DNA from 3 places in the Alcanivorax sp. genome. Region 3 is predicted to be linked to each of the others. Evidence: predicted binding sites of a transcription regulator. Region 3 holds the regulator's gene; each other region holds the start of a gene.
The links. Region 3 encodes LexA, which represses DNA repair genes until DNA is damaged. Its sites were predicted from a motif close to TACTGTNTANNTANACAGTA; they were not measured.
Positions count from the first base shown of each region.

Region 1: a site for LexA is predicted at 1,038-1,057, ahead of KZ772_RS03515 (HipA domain-containing protein). Genes of this name have one in related genera too.
Region 2: a site for LexA is predicted at 1,011-1,030, ahead of uvrA (excinuclease ABC subunit UvrA). Genes of this name have one in related genera too.

Region 1 covers NZ_CP080267.1:784,644-786,841, reverse strand. The annotation lists gene KZ772_RS03515 (HipA domain-containing protein) at 1-987, opposite strand, end outside; gene KZ772_RS03510 (pyruvate, water dikinase regulatory protein) at 1,341-2,159, opposite strand.
Region 2 covers NZ_CP080267.1:3,451,413-3,453,610, forward strand. The annotation lists gene uvrA (excinuclease ABC subunit UvrA) at 1-996, opposite strand, end outside; gene KZ772_RS16235 (response regulator transcription factor) at 1,137-1,787, opposite strand; gene KZ772_RS16240 (MFS transporter) at 2,029-2,198, shown strand, end outside.
Region 3 covers NZ_CP080267.1:307,015-309,212, reverse strand. The annotation lists gene KZ772_RS01345 (cyclic nucleotide-binding domain-containing protein) at 83-733, opposite strand; gene lexA (transcriptional repressor LexA) at 1,046-1,660, shown strand; gene KZ772_RS01335 (DUF1499 domain-containing protein) at 1,641-2,108, shown strand; gene KZ772_RS01330 (TatD family hydrolase) at 2,056-2,198, shown strand, end outside.

The sequences.
Region 1 (2,198 bases), 480 kb from region 3:
GATGCCTTCCGGGTGTAGGTACATCGGCGCGAAATCGAACAGGGAGGTAAGGGCGATATGGCCGCTGTTTGTACGGCTGATGGCGGTATTGCGGCTGTGATTATCCTTGTTGCCAAGAATGATGTTGGCTATATCGCGTTTCAGGTATTCGATGATTTCCTGCTCGGGATCGTTACAGGCTCCGGCAATTGCCGTGCAGGCTTCATTGTGTGTCATGCGTAGCCCAAATCCTGCTTTCTGGCACAGAGAGGCGAGACTTTCCTGGGCGATACGTGTGACGTTGCCTTTATCGCATTGGCGGTCAAAGCGGGGGATGAAAAGGGCGCCGTTGTGGTTTTCCAGCTCACCATGAACACGCAACCCCAGGTGCCTGGCCAGGGTCATGTATTTCGCTTCACATTCCAGAATCAGTTTGAGGTCGGCTTGGTGGCTGCGCTGGAATTTCACCAGCCAGTGTTTGCGTGCTTTATGATCGGGAAGGGTGTGATCCAGGTATAACAAGCCGTCGTCGGCTTCTGTCAGCAGGATTTTGGGCCACTCGCCTTGTACGCCAGATGAGCCCGCTACAAAGAGCCCATGGCTGGCTAGGTATTCCACAAAATCTTCATGCCTGTTGGCAATGTCGCTGTAATGAAAGCCGGTAAGCGGTGTGTTCGCCTGCTGGTTGCGCTCGGCGGCTTCCTTGATGCGAAGGTTGCCAATAGGGTTGCCGGCGCCAGCCAACAGCAACGCCCAGTCGGCTGAGTAAGTCGCAGTTTCTGGCAACTCCAGTTGCCTTAGCAGTTCCTGGCGTCCAAACCCTTGGGGAAGCAAGTCCAGTAGAAAGGGGGGCCAACTTTCATGCTGGAGCAACTCCATGCTCACTGGCCATTGATAGGTGCAGGCGTGGGCATCACGCTTGCCTTGAAAGTTCAGGACATGGCCGAGGGTGTAGCCGGCTCGGGTGGAGGCTTTCCAGCCTTGCTGCTCATCGTTAGTGAGCGTCACGCTAGCAGCATCATGCCACGTGTTATCTGTGAATATCTGGATCGTACATTTATTGTTCATTTGTGCACTATAGGGAAAAACAAGCGGCTTTTAAATGCCTTTTTTTTGCGTTAAAGGTAAAGAGTGAGGCTCTGGGAGGGGCAGTGCTGAATCGGGGACACCCAGAACCTCCTTCAGCTCGCCGTGCCCTTTTCGAATGAATGGCTCTGCCGGGGGAGGGAGGTTCCGGGGCATCAGCGCAGCGCAGAACAGCCGAAGGCTGGCCCCGAAGGGGTGAGTGCAGCGAATAACCCCGGAATGACGGTGTTATGAGTGTGAATCGCTTGCAGGCAAGCTCCTACGGCGGGTACCAGTTACTGCAGCCGCCGCTCCAGCCCCTTCATCGCCAAGACTCGCGTACTGATTTCCTCAATCGATAACTCCGTGGCATCCAGGTACGGAATGTTGTGTTTGTTGTACATCGCTTCCAGGGCTCTTAACTCCATATCACACTGACGCAGGGAGGCGTATTTGCTGCCGGCTTTTCGTTCGCTGCGGATAGCGCTGAGACGGTCCGCGTTGATGGTGAGACCGAAGAGTTTTTGTTTGTGTTCAAGCAGTGGCTTGGGCAGCCGCAGGTCGTCGAAGTCGTCTTCGGTGAGTGGATAATTGGCGGTGAACAGGCCGAACTGTAGTGCCAGGTAGAGACAGGTCGGTGTTTTACCGGAGCGTGAGACGCCGATCAGGATAACATCCGCCTGGTCGTAGTGGCGGGTGCGGGCGCCGTCATCGTTGTCCAGGGCAAAATGCACGGCATTGATACGAATGCGGTAGGATTCCGCATCACGGATAGCGTGGCTCTGGTTGATCTTGTGGCTGGAGCGTACCCCCAGTTCGTCTTCCAGGGGGTTCAGGAAGGCGCCGAACAGGTCCAGCACCAGGGCATCGCAGCCGTGTAGCAGGGCGCGGTGGTCGTTGTTTACCAGGGTGGAGAAGACCACGGGTTTCTGGCCATCTTCTTGTGAGGCCCTGTTGATACGGGCTACCGCTTCGCGGGTCTGCTCATCGGACTGAACGAAGGGCAGGGTGACCTGCACAAATTCAATATCGCCGAACTGACTGAGCATGCTGTGGCCGAGGGTTTCAGCGGTGATGCCAGTGCCGTCGGAGAGGTAAAACGCCGTTCTTTTCATTGGTTTCAGCCGTTTTCTGTGTCTTGGGAGCGCCAATTA
Region 2 (2,198 bases), 820 kb from region 3:
GTCCATGTCGAAACCCAGGCTCTGAGACAGGGAGTTGAGCATCTGGAAATAGTAGACATTGCGGCGGTCCCAGCCGCGGATGGCGCCTTCCGACAGGGACAATTCGTCGGAATTGATCACCTTGTCCTCGTCGAAGAACTGCTTCATGCCCAAACCATCACAGCTGGGGCAGGCCCCGGCTGGATTGTTGAAGGAAAACAGCCGCGGTTCCAGTTCGGGGATCGAATAGCCGCAGTGCGGGCAGGCAAACTTGGCCGAGAAAGTCACTTCCTCGCCATCGCCGTCCATGGGGGCAATGATGGCGATGTCGTCAGCCAGATTAAGGGCGGTCTCAAAGGATTCCGCCAGCCGGTTCTGCAGGTCGTCACGGACTTTGAAGCGATCCACCACTACTTCGATGGTGTGCTTCTTGTTCTTGTCCAGATCCGGTGTGTCATCCATGTCATAGATGCGCCCGTCGATACGCGCGCGGATAAAGCCCTGGGCGCGCAGCTCTTCGAACAGGTGCAGGTGCTCGCCTTTCTTTTCGCGAATCACCGGCGCCAGCAGCATCAGCTTGCTGCCTTCTTCCATGGCCAGTACCTGATCCACCATCTGGCTGATGGTCTGGGCAGCCAGCGGCGCCTCGTGCTCCGGACAGCGGGGTTCGCCCACCCGGGCGAACAGCAGCCGCAGGTAATCGTAGATTTCGGTAATGGTGCCCACGGTGGAGCGGGGGTTGTGGCTGGTGGATTTCTGCTCGATGGAAATGGCCGGGCTGAGCCCTTCGATGTGATCCACATCGGGCTTCTCCATCATCGACAGGAACTGGCGGGCATAGGTGGAGAGGGATTCCACATAGCGGCGCTGGCCTTCCGCGTAAAGGGTGTCGAAGGCCAGTGAGGATTTGCCGGAGCCGGACAGGCCGGTGATCACCACCAGTTTGTCACGCGGGATATCCAGATCCACGTTCTTCAGGTTATGAGTCCGTGCACCGCGGACCAGAATGGTATCCATCAACTACCCCTGACTACTGTCAAAATGAACAGGGCAGTATAGGCGAATTCGTGTGAAGGGGAAAAGAAAGGCGCGCTTTCCTGCAGCCCGCTTCACGCGGGCACGCAAAAAAGCGTGCGAGCGTGTTGCGTGCGGGGTTGCTACAGGTTCTCTTGTGCCCAGTTCACCGCCTGCAGGCGGTTGGAGGCGTTGATCTTCTTGAAGATATTGTAGATGTGCGTCTTGATGGTGTGCGGGCTCAGATTCAGGCTGGAGGCGATTTCCGAATTCTTGGCGCCGGTGGCCATGACTTTCAGCACTTCCACTTCCCGGTCGGTAAGGTTTACCTCGCTACGGGAAAAGGTCTTGTTGAAAGTGCGGCTTTTCATCAGATAGGCCTGCAGCACGGCGCGTGGGAACCACAGCTCGCCGTCGAAAATTGCCTTGATGCCTTTGCTCAGCAGTGCCTGGGGGCAGTCATGCTGAAAACCGCCATTGACCATGGGCAGGCCGGCCAGGCGGGAGAGCGAATCGTCGCTGTCCACATTGAACAGGGCAATCAGAACGTCGTTTTCCACTTCCTGATCTGCTTCCAGGAGATGGGCGATCACCTCGTTCACGTCGACACTGTGGTAATCCACCAGAAACAGGTTCTGGTCAAATTCCCGTAGGGTTTCCACGGAGATGGTCTCTACCGAGGGAATGCTCTTGCTAGCCACTTCTTCCTTGACGAGAAATTCGGTGAGCAGGGCATTTTGCAGTTGCTGGCTGCCTACTACGTAAACTTGCTGGGTTTGTTGTTGGCTGTTCATCGATGCCGTCCATGATGTCTCAGGCAAAGCCTAAGAAAAAAAACTTATCAGCGTGTGAATTTATCACCGCTTTGACCGGGGTTCAATTTACCATTGCCCGGTTTTACTGATTTCACGATCTCGGAGCGCCAAAGTGGGGCACTGTGTCCTGGTCCGGCCCGGTGGGGAATCTGATACACTGCCCGCCTTTTTGTAGTGGCCGTGACGTTGCGGCCTCCCGTTTCTGGAGCAACAAGCGTTCATGTCGGCATCTTCTTCCCGTGTCCTGCAGCGAACAGAGCTGAAAACCACCGGCTATCTGGCGACCATCTTCGCGCTGCGGATGTTCGGCCTGTTCATGATTTTGCCGATTTTTGCGGTCTACGGGCAATCTCTGGAAGGTGCGACACCGCTATTGATCGGTACCGCCAT
Region 3 (2,198 bases):
TGTTCACTGTTCACTGTTCACTGTTCACTGTTCACTGTTCACTGTTCACTGTTCACTGTTCACTGTTCACTATTAACTGCCTTCACGTTAGCTGCAACGCCCCCGTCCCTTCCGCTCCTTCTTCATTCCAGCGGCACAGCAGTTCCGCCAGACCCTGGGCCTGCACCTTGAGGGCGGCCAGTTCTTCACGGCTGCCTTTTTCCCCGTGAAAGACCGGTAGCTTGCGCATGGACTGGACCAGCTCGTGATCCGGGGATTGCATGCGTTTGACTTCCAGGGTCCAGCGAATGTGATGGACAATCATGTGGAAGAAAGCCAGCCGGGTGGTCAGTGAATAAGGACCCTCATCCTCATTGAACTCGTTGAAGTCCAGGCTTGCCAGCACGGCTTCACGGGCATTCTCGGATACCCTTATATTGGCGCTGCGCGGTGTCCCAAGCAGCATGGAAAGGGTACCGAAAACTTCACCCGGAGAAACATAATACAAGGGTGCTTCGTCAGCATGTTCCGAAAGTACTTCCAGTTGCCCCCGTAACAGGAAATACAGGGTGGAATCCACATCCCCGGCACGAATGACCGTGTCCCCCGAGCCGGCGACCCAAAGGCGGGTGTTGTGCTCAAGTTGAGAAAACTCATCTTGATCGTCGCGGGCAATTTCATTGAAAAACGGCACACCGGACAACAACTGCCGGATCCGTTGCTGGCCGAAGTCATTATTATTGGCCTGCTCCATCTACTATCCCCAGGTCTGATGGAATTGTTATCGGAAGATCTGGCGGCGAATCGACATAAAGACCCACAACCGTTATGACCTTCCTGCAATATGCTAGTGCGCGCGTCTTCACAGGGCAACGACATCCTCCCGAAACCGCCGAAAAACAGACAGGAACAACTGTTCAAATAGCACTGTTCATATTATCAGTACCTATGCTAGCATCGGTTTTGTAGCACTGTTTGTCAGCCAAGGCTGACAGCCTGGTTAGCCAGAAGCGTCGATGACGCCCGGGTATGGAACCGAAATCCTGCGGGAAACATGGAGAAGGTTATGAGCAGCAAACTCACCGATCGCCAGCAACAGGTGCTGGACTGTATCCGCGAATGCATCGCCGATACCGGTATGGCACCGACTCGCGCGGAAATTGCCGACATCATGGGCTTCCAGTCCAAGAATGCCGCCTCTGACCATCTGAGAGCGCTGGAGCGTAAAGGCTTCATAAAACTCCATAGTGACCGCTCCCGCGGCATCCAGTTACTCGACAATGCGTTCTGGTCGGAAGAAGAACTACCGGTAGTGGGCAAGGTAGCTGCCGGGGTCCCCATCGAGGCGATCGAAAATGTGGAGCGTACGGTTCCCGTGCCCCAGGGGCTGTTCAAGCAACGGCCTACCTACCTGCTGAAGGTACAGGGCGACAGCATGATCGAGGCGGGTATCTTCGACGGCGACCTGATTGCCGTGCGCAAATCCAACGTGGCTCGCTCCGGCGAGATCGTGGTTGCCCGCATTGACGAAGAAGTCACGGTGAAGACCCTAAAGTTGAACAAATCCAGCGCTACCCTGTTACCCGCCAATGAGGCGTACGAGCCCATTAAAGTGCCTGCCGATCAGCTGATCATCGAGGGTATTTTCGTGGGGCTGATCCGTGATCCGAATTCTTTCTAGTGCCATTCTGCTATTGATGAGTGCTGCCGCCATGTCCAATACGCATCTGCTCGCCCCCTGCCCGGATTCGCCCAACTGCGTGTCCAGTCTGGCTACGGATGAAGAGCGTCGGGTCGCGCCATTACAGGTAGCGGAAACCCGTAAGGCCAGCATGGCCCGTCTGCAGGCTCTGTTGCGCCAACTACCCCGTGTGGAGTTTGACGTGGTCGGCCAGTCCCGTATTCAGGCCCGTTTCTCCAGCCGGATACTGCGCTTCGTGGATGATGTGACCTTCTATGTCCGCGAAGACGGCGTGGTAGAAGTGCGCTCCGCCTCTCGAGTGGGCTACTGGGATTTAGGTGCCAACCGTCGTCGGGTAGAATCCCTGCGCGAACAACTGGCGGAGCAGGCTCCTGATGACAGCACCTCACAACACTTCTCCCGACAAGGCTCCCGTTCACTGGGCTGATATCGGCGTCAACCTGACCGACAAGCAATTCCGGGATGACCGGAATGAGGTGCTGGAACGAGCCCGCTCCGCCGGGGTGTCCTGGCAATT